One region of the Neobacillus oceani genome, then DNA from elsewhere that is predicted to be linked to it. Evidence: riboswitches for the same ligand, from Rfam matches in the RefSeq annotation. Region 1 holds a riboswitch; the other holds the start of a gene.

Evidence for each region. A riboswitch is a leader RNA that binds a small molecule or an ion and turns the genes downstream of it on or off. The one in region 1 is predicted to bind S-adenosylmethionine.
Region 2: another riboswitch for S-adenosylmethionine. It lies ahead of V1499_RS17580 (methionine ABC transporter ATP-binding protein); the one in region 1 lies ahead of fbpA (Fur-regulated basic protein FbpA).

The regions. Positions count from the first base shown of each region.
Region 1 covers NZ_CP143543.1:843,051-848,989, forward strand. Annotated here, with positions in the region: gene V1499_RS04180 (PH domain-containing protein) at 1-270, shown strand, start outside; gene V1499_RS04185 (DUF3951 domain-containing protein) at 296-499, shown strand; gene V1499_RS04190 (class I SAM-dependent methyltransferase) at 499-1,125, shown strand; gene V1499_RS04195 (hypothetical protein) at 1,157-1,885, shown strand; gene V1499_RS04200 (iron-sulfur cluster assembly accessory protein) at 1,919-2,218, shown strand; SAM riboswitch class I at 2,310-2,412, shown strand; SAM riboswitch class I at 2,625-2,724, shown strand; gene fbpA (Fur-regulated basic protein FbpA) at 2,805-2,972, shown strand; gene V1499_RS04210 (hypothetical protein) at 2,996-3,277, opposite strand; gene V1499_RS04215 (ArsB/NhaD family transporter) at 3,290-4,570, opposite strand; gene V1499_RS04220 (putative bifunctional diguanylate cyclase/phosphodiesterase) at 4,930-5,939, shown strand, end outside.
Region 2 covers NZ_CP143543.1:3,452,675-3,458,613, forward strand. Annotated here, with positions in the region: gene sufC (Fe-S cluster assembly ATPase SufC) at 1-404, opposite strand, end outside; gene V1499_RS17560 (hypothetical protein) at 771-1,019, opposite strand; gene V1499_RS17565 (carboxymuconolactone decarboxylase family protein) at 1,226-1,597, opposite strand; gene V1499_RS17570 (MetQ/NlpA family ABC transporter substrate-binding protein) at 1,775-2,614, opposite strand; gene V1499_RS17575 (methionine ABC transporter permease) at 2,667-3,335, opposite strand; gene V1499_RS17580 (methionine ABC transporter ATP-binding protein) at 3,328-4,353, opposite strand; SAM riboswitch class I at 4,514-4,626, opposite strand; SAM riboswitch class I at 4,798-4,897, opposite strand; gene V1499_RS17585 (hypothetical protein) at 4,961-5,308, opposite strand; gene V1499_RS17590 (MFS transporter) at 5,461-5,939, opposite strand, start outside.

The DNA of each region.
Region 1 (5,939 bases):
TACCGGCTTGTCAGGGATATGTTTATTTTCACAAACAGGCGGCTCATTCTAGTTGATAAACAGGGGATTACCGGGAAAAAGACGGAGTATCATTCCATCCCCTACCGGAGTATCACCCATTTCAGCATTGAAACGGCGGGAAGTTTTGACCTGGATGCCGAGCTGAAGATCTGGGTTTCAGGCAGCCCTATGCCGCTGCAGAAGCAGTTCAACAAAAGCCTGAACATTTATGAACTCCAAAGCGTGCTAGCGGCGTATGTGCTTAAGTAAAAATTCAAATTAAGGGGGATGAATTATGAGCATTTTGCCTTCCTTGTTTTCAATTGGAATTGTTGTTCTTGTTGCGATTGCATTCTATAAGGTTCTTTTCAAAAAGAAAAGCATTACCCCATCATATACCCCGTTTGATGAAATTACCGGGCACTCGCCGACTGCTTTTCGTGAAAATGTGGAAATCATCATGGATGAGGGTTCAGGGGACAACAAGGGGAATGGGTAATGGGAAAATGGTTTCCGGCCTTGTACGATGCAGGGATGAAAGGTTTGGAGAATGGAACATTTAAAGAAATCAGGAAGGCTCTACTGGAGAAAGCGGAAGGAATCGTGATTGAAATCGGCTCAGGCTCGGGAATCAACTTCCCCCTTTACACAAAAGCGGAGAGGGTTGAAGCCATCGAGCCTGACCCCTTTATGATTGAAAGGGCCGCTCACCGGATTAACGAAGCGAAAGTACCTATTTCAGTCCAGCAGCAATCGGCGGAACGGCTTGAATTTCCTGACAATGCTTTCGATGCGGCTGTGGCAACGCTAGTGTTCTGCACAATTCCGGATCCGGAAATGGCGCTAAAGGAAATTAAAAGGGTTTTGAAACCGGGGGCGCCAATCTTGTTTTACGAGCATGTGAAAATGCCCCAGCCCTTGCTCGCAAACATGCAGGACCTCCTTAATCCGGTATGGCGAAGGATATGCGGTGGCTGCAACCTGAACCGGGACACGGTTTCAGAAATAAAGAAGGCTGGCATTCATATTGAAAAAACGAGAACGTATTACAAAGGCCTTTTTCTTGTAATTGAGTGCAGGAATATAGAGGAAATGTGTGAAAACACCGGCATTCGGGAATGGTAGAGGGAGACTTTTTTGCCAGGAGTGTTTTGGGATGTTCTTCTACTATATTCACATTGCCGTTGAGGTCGAGAAGCCCGGGATTACATACCTGGCTGGTTGGGAAGAATCGGATACTGAGCGATTTATGTTTGATAAGGCGGACAGGTTCCGCATTTTACGCCGGAAGGGTGAACCGGTTCTGCAGCTGGCTGAAGATGACCAAGGAAATTGGTACTTTATGACCTTTTTTACCTCGAAGAGTTTATCGGGCCTGAAATGGGCAAGACAAACAGCCAGGCCCGCATATGTGGAAGATGGGACAACCCTCCCGCTTGTCAGCCTGCTGGAGGATGAAGGGCTGCTGCCAGCGGATGAAGGGTTCGATAAGGCGTATGCCCATACAAGTATACTAGTGGATAACCTTCATGGCTTTTCGGCGGAAAAACAGGCCGGACTTGCGAATGCGGATGGCGAGGACGATCCAACGGTGGTCGGGAACATCCATTTTGTGAAGAATATTTTTAAAGGGAAAGAAACGCGGTACATCGCAGGAGTGGAAACGCGTTCGTTTGCGACTGTGACCGAAAATGAGCCGTATTTCAGGGAAATCCATCTTAAAACGAATGCATTCCTTTACCTTTTGTATTTCGTTTACTTTCAGGAATACAATCAACTGCCGTCCAAACAAATGGTTCCAAGGCTTCTAGGCAATTTATGGGCATCCAAACAAGCGTTGAACACGGGCTGGAATCCAACTTTGTTTGAAACTGAACAGCTATAAAAGCAAAATTTCTCGTAAAAGGAGCTGCCGAAAATGAAAGTGAAAATTAACCGCAATGCCGCAAAAGTACTAAAAGAGATGCTTAAAACTGCCGAAGAAGGCCAAATGTTCCGGGTCATCATCACACATATGCACGGAGACCATGCCCACTATGACCTAGTCCTTGATACGCCTAAGGAGCATGATGAAGTCGTTAAAACGGACAAGGATATCGACATCATCCTCGATTCACGCGAGGAATATTTAAATGGAGTCTGGATTCAGTATTTTTACGTCCCACGCGAGGAGTTTGTAATCACGAACCCTTCCAAAGGCGGCCACCATCATCATTAAGTACGGGCGAAAAGCACTTCTTTCGCCCTCAGGTTGAAAAAGGGGTTTGACTTTCCAACTGCAATACGCTAAAGTAAATGAAATTGTATATTTCTTATCGAGAGAGGTGGAGGGAACGGCCCTTTGAAGCCTCGGCAACAGGCCTTTACGTGTACTGTGCCAATTCCTGCGGGCAAGCGCCTGAAAGATAAGAAGAGAACGGATGCCGCCCTCTTTTTATCGAGAAGGGTTTTTTTTGTCTAGCTCCAGCGCCCAGCGCCTAGTGTACTTCGGTCCCCTCGCTACGATAAGTCAACATCGATTCGCCTAGGCTCATCGTGTTTCCTTTATCTCCATCGGGGCCCTCCAGTCCATACGGCGCTAAACGGGCGCTTGCGCTTTTCATAATACCCAAAACTGAATACCGTTCTTATCAAGAGAGGTGGAGGGAATGGCCCTTTGAAGCCTCGGCAGCAGGCCCAACGGCACTGTGCCAATTCCAGCAGGGAATCCCTGAGAGATAAGGAGAGCAACGCAAACAAACTAGCAACCTCTTCCTTATCGGGAGAGGTATTTTTATTAAAATTCAACGGAAAGGAGAAGAAAAGTGGCAAGAACATCAGAAATGATTGAGAAGAGGAAAGAAAAACTGATTGAAGAACTACTTTCAAGGAATGTATACAAAACATCGGATAAACAGCATCTATACGACGCGCCCCTACAAACCCTTGAACATGAATACATGCTTATATTAAAAAAAGAAGCCGGGCGCTAAAGATTGAAGCGCCCGGCTTTTTTTTACTTCCACATCAGTGATAAAAGCAATTTGTTTTTAAAAAGCTGGAGGAGAAATTCAGTATAGTATTCCTGCTTCAGGGAGACATTTACCACTTTATCCAGGCTCGTATGGAAATAAGCATCCGTTAGGTCGTCATTTCCGTAAAAATAGTCGCGGACGGTGTTAAAATTTTTTTCGAGGGCATGGTCCGCAAATTTCAGGGTGAATTCCAGGTCACTTTCACCTTGCATTTCAACGATTTCCAAACGGGTTCGATCGTATGTGTAAACCAAATCCATCACAGGTTTCCCCCTTTATTGTAAATACCGGAAATAAACATAGACCGTGCAAACGGCTATTGTCAGCAACATGAGCGGGAAGGCGACGATAAGGAATTTCACGAAGGAAATTGGATGTTTTTCCTTTGCGGCCATACCGGCGACAATGACGTTGGCACTCGCGCCGATCAAGGTTCCGTTCCCGCCGAGGCATGCGCCAAGAGCGAGGCTCCACCACAGCGGTTCCAGGTCGGTAATTCCCATCGCGCCCATGTCTTTGATCATCGGAATCATCGTGGCGACGAATGGAATATTGTCAATGAATGCGGATGCGATTGCGCTGACCCAAAGAATGAGCAACGATGTCGCGGTCACATCCCCGCCGGTAAACTCCATCGATTTTTCGGCGAGCATTGAAATAATCCCTGTTTCCATTAAGCCTCCGACAAGGACGAATAGACCGATAAAGAAAAAGATTGTCAGCCATTCGACTTTTTTCATTGACTCCTCAAGGTAATGTTCCCCAGTTATTAGTAGGAGGAGAAAGGCGCCCGCCAATGCGATTGTCGCGTTCTCGACTTGGATGAACTGGTGGACAAAAAAGCCCAAAATTGTTACCGCGAGAACAAATAGTGATTTCTTCAGCAATACAGTATCGGTGATTTCCGCTTTTTCATCAAGATTCATAATGCCGGCTTTCAGTTCTTCCGTAGTCTTTAGGGACTTTCGATAAAGGAAAGCGAGGATCGCAATATTCACAATCAATACGATAAACGAGATTGGAGCCAGGTTTACAATGAAAGCGGAAAAAGTCAGCTCCTTGACGGCGCTTCCTAACATTATGTTCGGCGGATCGCCAATGAGCGTTGCCGTGCCCCCGATATTCGAAGCGATAATTTGCGTAATCAAATAGGGCATCGGATTCACTTTCAGCTGCAGCGTAATACTGAAGGTAACTGGAACAATCAGTAAAACGGTCGTCACGTTATCGAGGAATGCAGAAGCCAGTGCGGTAATCAGCCCTAAAACAATGAGGAGCTTTAAAGGGTCACCTTTTACCTTCTTTGCAGACCAGATGGCCAAATAACGGAATAATCCGGTTTCAGCCGTGATTGCGACAATTAGCATCATCCCTGTCAACAGGCCCAGAGTGTTAAAGTCAATGTGTTGAAGTGCTGTTTCCTGATTGAGTATGCCGAGGAGAACCATCGTGATGCCCCCTGCCATCGCGATGATTGTCCTGTGGATTTTCTCGGTTACGATAAATGCATAGGCAACCAGGAAAATTCCAATGGCAAGCAATGCCTGATTTGTCAAAATCCCCATCTCCAGTGTCAAAATATTTATGAAAACTTTTGAATTTTTTAAAAAAGCTTTTCTAAAATTATATTGAAAGAATTTTAAAAACACAACTGCCAGTATTTTAGTGGAATTATAGTAATTCCCCCCTCGTGTAAAAATATGGAGTTATCTTACAAGCAAAACCACTAATCGACAACTTTATGAATTTTTGGGAAACAACGGGATTTGACAGCGACTGCCATTATAAAATATTGATATCGGACTATTGTGGTTATTTCATTTCTAAGGACAATGATAGACCAACTTTGTCTTACAATGGCAGTTCATTGGCCGGGAAGAAGCATCGGGGAACTTGAACTGGGAAGGATAGCGGGATGGAGACATTTGAGAAAATCAAGTCGGAATACCTGGAACTACTAAAGCGTGTGGAAGAACTGGAAGAAAAGGAGCAGGACCTTTCAAAAAAACTCCGGATTAGCGAATCTATGAAACTGAACATTCTCAATTCCCTTCCACTCAATATATTTTTGGAGGACAGGGAAGGACGGACTTTATTTGCGAATGCGGAGGTTCTAAGAGTCCACGGCATGGAACTGGATGAATTGGTTGGAAAGACGGTTTATGATTTTTTTCCGCGGCACATTGCAGAGATCAATAGAGCTAATGACCTTGAGGTTTGGCGACAGCGGAGGCTGATCGCCGAGGAAGTCCCTGCCGGATTCCAAGGAGAGGAAAGGGTCATGTATACCGGGAAAACAATTATCCAGACGGAAAATGAAGATTTTCTACTTGGATTCGGCTTGGATATAACCGATCGGGTAAAAATGGAACAGAAACTCAGGGAAAGCGAGGAAAAATTCAGGAACGTGGTCGACCAGGCGGCAGACTGTTTTTTTCTAATCGGGCTAAGCGGTGAATTAACAAATGTCAATGCGGCGGCCATAGAGCTGCTTGGCTATAGCCGGGATGAATTACTGTCCAAGAACGCCAGGCATGTTTTTGGAATTCTTCCCGATAAAATGAGTGAACTTCAGGACAATCCGGATAAAAAACGTTCCTGCCATTTCGAGGACAGAATGGCTGACAACAATGGGAGGGAAATTCCAGTCGACATCAACTTCCGTCTTATCCATATTGGCGGAAAGCAAATTTTCCTCGCGCTTTGCCGGGATATCCGGGACAGGAAAGAATCAGAGGAGGCCATCAAGCACATGGCCTACAATGATGCTTTGACAGGCCTTCCAAACAGATGGTACCTCGAGTCGTTTTTAAAAGAATACTTCCATTGCGCTGCCCCTAAAAAGCTTGGAGTCCTGCTGTTGGATTTGGACCATTTTAAAGTAATCAATGACAGCATGGGGCACCATGCCGGCGATAAATTGCT
Region 2 (5,939 bases), 2.0 Mb from region 1:
ATTTCAAGGAAGTCCATTTGGGAGTCCATCTGGCGGATGAATTTCATTAATGAAATTTCATTGCCTTCGCCCCTGCGGCTGTTGATGGCTGAACGTAAAAAATCGGCATTGGTTACGCCGCTGATTTCGCTTGGATATTGCATCGCAAGGAAAAGCCCCGCACGCGCGCGCTCGTCAACTTCCATTTCAAGGACGTCATCGCCGTCAAGCGTAATGGAACCACTTGTTATTTCATATTTAGGATGTCCCATAATCGCGGAAGAGAGAGTCGATTTCCCTGTTCCGTTAGGGCCCATGATCGCATGGATTTCCCCGCCTTTTACTTCAAGGTTTACACCCTTCAAAATTTCTTTCCCTTCGATCGAGACATGAAGATCTTTGATCGTTAAAGTTGATCCACCCATATCAATACCTCCGCTACTAATGAGGAAGTCTGCCCGGCTAAATTGCGGAAACTTCCATTCTCATTTTATTCTCATTCCAATCTTATAACAAATCAAATGTGTTAGCAACCCTCTAAACCGAATGTTTCGGCGCTATCGGATTGTCACTGAACCAGGCAGAATGAGAATTTCCCTTTCGATTTTTCAAGGGTATTGTCCCCTTGCCCGGACAGCTTCATGTATACACGCTTTAACAATAGCTTAAAAAAAGCCGAAAAGCCAATGATACGGTCCACTGGCTCTCCGGCTTTCTTCCTATTATATAGTATGTCCATCCCGCAAGAAGGTGTTCCCATCCGGGAGCGCCTTCTTTCAGGGTTTTTTTTCCTAGAAAATTTTCCGCTCTATATCCGCAATCATCCGCTGGCTTTTCACATATTCCCTCTCGCGGCGCTGCTCAACCTCCATCCGCACGTCATGCTTTAGCTTGTACTCCTCGTACCCAACCCCATGAGATCCTTGCATCGCTTTCTCCATCTCGGATGTATACCTCATGTTAAGCTTTTCCACAAATAAAACGTCCTTTCGTTTACCCATTGCGTTTGGTTTTTGTAAAATGGCCATTGACTCTTGCATTGAATTTCTCCGACTTTAAGTGTATACCCTTGGACATTTTATAAAAACAAATTTCCGGACGGTAAAGGGAGGAACTTGTGGAAAAATGTTCCTGTTGGGGGTAGGAATGAAGATAGTATCAATCTCAAAACTCCTTCAAAACTGTCTTCATAGCTCCGATGTTGATTGAGGTCTCTTCCAATTGCCATTACGGAAGGATTATCTTTTTACTGCTTCAGCTGGTTGAGTTCGTCGATTGCTTCCTGGACGAGGGTGACGCCTTGGCTCATGGCAGCGCCGCCGCCGAATGCCGCAGTGACGCCGACTGTTTCAAGAATTTCATCCTCGGACGCCCCTTGGTCAAGGCAGCCTTTCAGGTGATAAATGATACAATATTCATCCTGCGCGTGAAGGGAAACGCCAAGCGCAATCAGGTGCTTGTCCTTTTGGGAGAGGGCGCCTTCCTTAAAGCATTCCTCTGTGAACGCGTTGTACAGGCGCGCTATTTCGGGCATTTTTTTCGTAAAGACGCCAAGGCCAGCTTTATATTCGTATAATGCTTCTTCAGTTGAATTTTTGGGCTCGTGAAAATGTTCCATTTCTTCCACTCCTAACGATTCATTGTCCTCGTTAGTATGAAGAAATGGCCGGGGAAGTATGCGTATTGACGGCAGGCTTCCATCCAAGGATAAACAAAAAACGGCCCCCATTTAGAATGGGGGCCACCAAATTAGAAGTATCACATTTTTCCTAAGGAAAGCCGGTCCGCAAGCCGATTATTCGGATACCGGAACGACTGAGCCTTTGTACTTTTCAAGAATGAAGTCCTGAATTTCCTTGGAGTGCAGGACTTCCAAAAGAGTTTTGATTTTGTCGCTGTTTTCATCGCCTTTGTTGACAGCGATGATGTTGACGTATGGTGAATCAGATTCTTCAATGGCAATTGAATCTTCAATTGGGTTCAGGCCTGTGTCAATTGCATAGTTCGAGTTGATGAGCACTGCATCGCCTTCACCTTGGTTGTAGATTTGCGGCAGAAGCTTTGCTTCGTATTTCGCATCGAATTTAAGGTTTTTAGGGTTTTCAACGATGTCTTCAACAGTCGCTTCAACTTTGTTAACGCCATCTTTCAGCTTGATTAGCCCTTTGCTTTCTAGCATGGAAAGGATGCGGCCATGGTCAGGAACAGAGCTGCTCACAATAATGTGCGCGCCATCTGGCAAATCATCAAGGCTCTTGTATTTCTTGGAATAAACGCCGATCGGCTCAATGTGGACTCCGCCAGCGTTGGCAAAATCATAGCCATTTTCCTTGATTTGAGCTTCAAAATATGGAATGTGCTGGAAGAAGTTAGCATCAAGTTCCTTTGCGTCCAATGCTTTGTTAGGAAGAACATAGTCCGTAAATGTTTTGATTTCAAGGTCGATGCCTTTTTCTTTTAAAATCGGCTTCGCTTCTTCAAGAATCTCAGCATGCGGTACGTTTGTAGCGCCAACAACGAGTTTGTTGTCGTCTTCCTTTTTGTCGCTTCCCGCTTTGTTGTCATCGGAGCTGCCGCAAGCAGCGAGTACGAGGACAAGGGCGAATGTTAAAAGTGTTCCAAGCCATTTTTTCATGTTCTCTTCTCCTTTGTTGTAAGTAAACTATCAGCCGCGCGGACTGAGGGATTTATCTTTTATCCAATTTACGGGTAATCGTATCCCCGATTAATTGAATGATAAAAACAATAATTAGGATGATGATAGTTGCCATAACTGTTACGTCATTGCGGCTTCTCTGGAAGCCTTCAAGGTAAGCAAGGTTTCCAAGTCCTCCAGCGCCAATCGCGCCGGCCATTGCCGTGTAGCTGACAAGGGCGATCGCTGTAACGGTAATTCCGGAAACAAGCGCCGGCATTGATTCGGGCAATAGCACTTTCCAAATAATCGTCCAGGTTGACGCGCCCATTGATTTGGCCGCTTCGATGACACCTTTATCAATTTCACGCAGCCCAATTTCAACCATCCTCGCGTAAAACGGCGCCGAACCGATAATGAGTGCCGGCAATGCGGCATTTTCCCCTATCATGGACCCGACTACGAAAACCGTGAACGGGATGAGCAGGACAATCAGGATGATGAAAGGAATTGAACGGAAGACATTCACAAAAGCTGCAATGATTTTATTAATGAATGCATTTTCCCAAAGGTTGCCCTTCCCAGTAAGGAAGAGAAGCAATCCAAGGATGATGCCGAGGACAAATGTAACTGCAACGGATATGCTCGTCATGTAAAGCGTTTCACGTGTTGCCGCCCACATATTTTCCCAGACGACATTCGGGAAATAGGTTTCAAGCATTCGCAATCACCTCCACGCCTACCTGCTGGGAATTAATATATTCCAGCGCCTTTCCGAGTTCGCTTTCCGGTCCATCAAGATGAAGGAACAGAGTACCGTAGGATCCGCTTTGCGTTTGTGAGATCTTTCCCTGCAAAATATTGGCCGTTATATCAAACTTCCTGATCAAGTTTGTGATAAGAGGCTGTTCAGTCGCCTCGCCGACAAATGTGAGCTGGATGACCTTTCCGGATGGAAGGCGTTCGAGTAGATGCTCTACCGCATCCTTTGTTTCCTCAGGCTCCGTTACCTGCTGGACGAATCGCTTCGTTATTGGCTGCTGTGGATTCTTAAAGACATCCAGCACCGGGCCGAGCTCAACGATTCTTCCGCTCTCCATAACGGCGACGCGGTGGCAGATTTTCCTGATAACATGCATTTCGTGGGTAATCAGGACAATCGTCAAACCGAGCCGCTTGTTAATGTCGACCAACAGGTCAAGAATCGAATCCGTCGTCTGCGGATCGAGAGCGGATGTCGCTTCGTCGCAAAGCAAGACCTTTGGGTTATTCGCAAGCGCCCTAGCAATGCCGACACGCTGCTTTTGCCCGCCGCTTAATTGTGACGGGTACGCATTTTCCCTGCCCTCAAGGCCGACAAGCTTAATTAGCTCATCGACACGCTTTTTGCGCTTCGGCCCCGAAATTCCGGCAATTTCAAGCGGAAACGCGATGTTTTCCCGGACTGTGCGTGACCAAAGAAGATTGAAATGCTGGAAAATCATTGAGATTTCCTGGCGTGCCTTCCTAAGCTCTCTTCCCGAAATTTTCGAGATTTCACGGCCTGCAATCGTTATGGATCCTTCGGTTGGGCTTTCTAGCCTGTTCAGCATCCGGATCAACGTACTTTTGCCGGCGCCGCTGTACCCGATAACGCCGAAGATTTCCCCTTCGCGTATATCGAGATTGACATTATCAACCGCTGTCAGTGTCCCATGTTTTGAAGGAAAGCTTTTTCTGACATTTTTTATCGAAATCATCGAATCACCTTCTTTACACCCATTTACCCATCATGCAGGGCAGCAATCATGCCTTGTTCTATCTAATCCTATCGTTTGAATATACAAAAGGATTCATTCCGAAAAAAGTAAAAAGCCTTTCTGCAACCGGGCAGAAAGGCATAATAAACATTTATCCTTTCTCCCATCTCCCAAAGCGAACGCTTTGTGTGAATTGGCACCATTTCACAGAAATCATCCTGTGACGGTTGCCGGGCTTCATCGGGCACATCCCTCCACCTCTCTTGATAAGAGTAGCTAAGCTATTCAATTAATCACGATTGCTATCGTATCATGGCGAAATTAAGGTGTCAATAAAGAAGTTTTTGAACTAGGGCCGGAAATATCAGGCAGGATTGCACAATGGAAAATCATCTACAATCCCCTAAAAATAAAAACCCGCTCCATAAGAAGAGGGGCTATCTCCTCTTATCTTTACAGGGAGTCTCCCTGCTGGAATTGGCACCGTGCTTTCACCGGTTGCCGGGCATCATTGGGCCATTCCCTCCGCCTCTCTTGATAAGAATTATAAAATTTTTAGAATCTTGCCAAAGATTTAATGAAAGTTTATCTTAATACATAATTCCCGTCAATAGGGAATTTTTTCAAACTCATTTTCCTTTGCCAAAAGAAAGATCGATTCAAGCTTCAGCACAGTGCGGAAAGACGCATCGATATTTATTGCCCGATGATTGAGCAGATCGCGTATTCTTTTCGTGCCGCAAAGCAGTTCGCTGATAGCTTCAGGGCTTCCCGTGATGTTTGCAAGCAAGGGTTTGCTTAGGATCTCACCGTTTGAAACAATCGCCTTACCGTCCCCAAACTCCACAAGAGAACCTCCAATTTGTATATAAACCGTCTGGCTGCTGCCAAATAAAGAATGGATATGCGGCTTTTTATTAAAATTGGCACAGAACCGATGAATCTGCTCAATCATTGTGAATCCCCCCTGCTTACTTAATTCATTTCCGGAAGTAGGAATCCTCCATTATTCGTTCGACAAAATCTTCATAAGCAGGCTTCTTTTGTGTTTTTTTCAAAAAAATCCGCCAAAGCTAAAAGGTAATGCAAAAATTCCGGGGAAATATGTCACATTCCGGCAGCTTTTGGAACCTGGGAAGCCTGGTTTTTTAAAACCTTCCTCCCGAAAACAAGATAGAAGTAAACAGAACTAATTAAGTAAAGGCTTGCGGTTATCGTGAAGACATATGCATAGCCCCAATAGTCGCCGTACCTGACTACGATTCCGGTTGAAACCGGCCCCATAAACGCCCACCCTAAATTGAAAACAGTCTGGTTGATCGAATTGGCCAATCCCTTCATAGAATCGTCAACACGTGACATGATGAGCGAACTTTGAATCGGGTTCCCGGCATTCATGAGCGCCTGCCTGAACAGGAAACCAATCGCGGCTAGCCACAAGTTTTCCGTGTAGGCGGTCAAAAGCAGGAATGGAAGCGACAACAACTGCAGGATAACGACAGCCCTAACCTCCCCGACGCGCTTGACGACCTTGGGCCCGATAATCATAGCAAAAGCGGTTGCCGCCTGGCCAAGTGAAATGATGA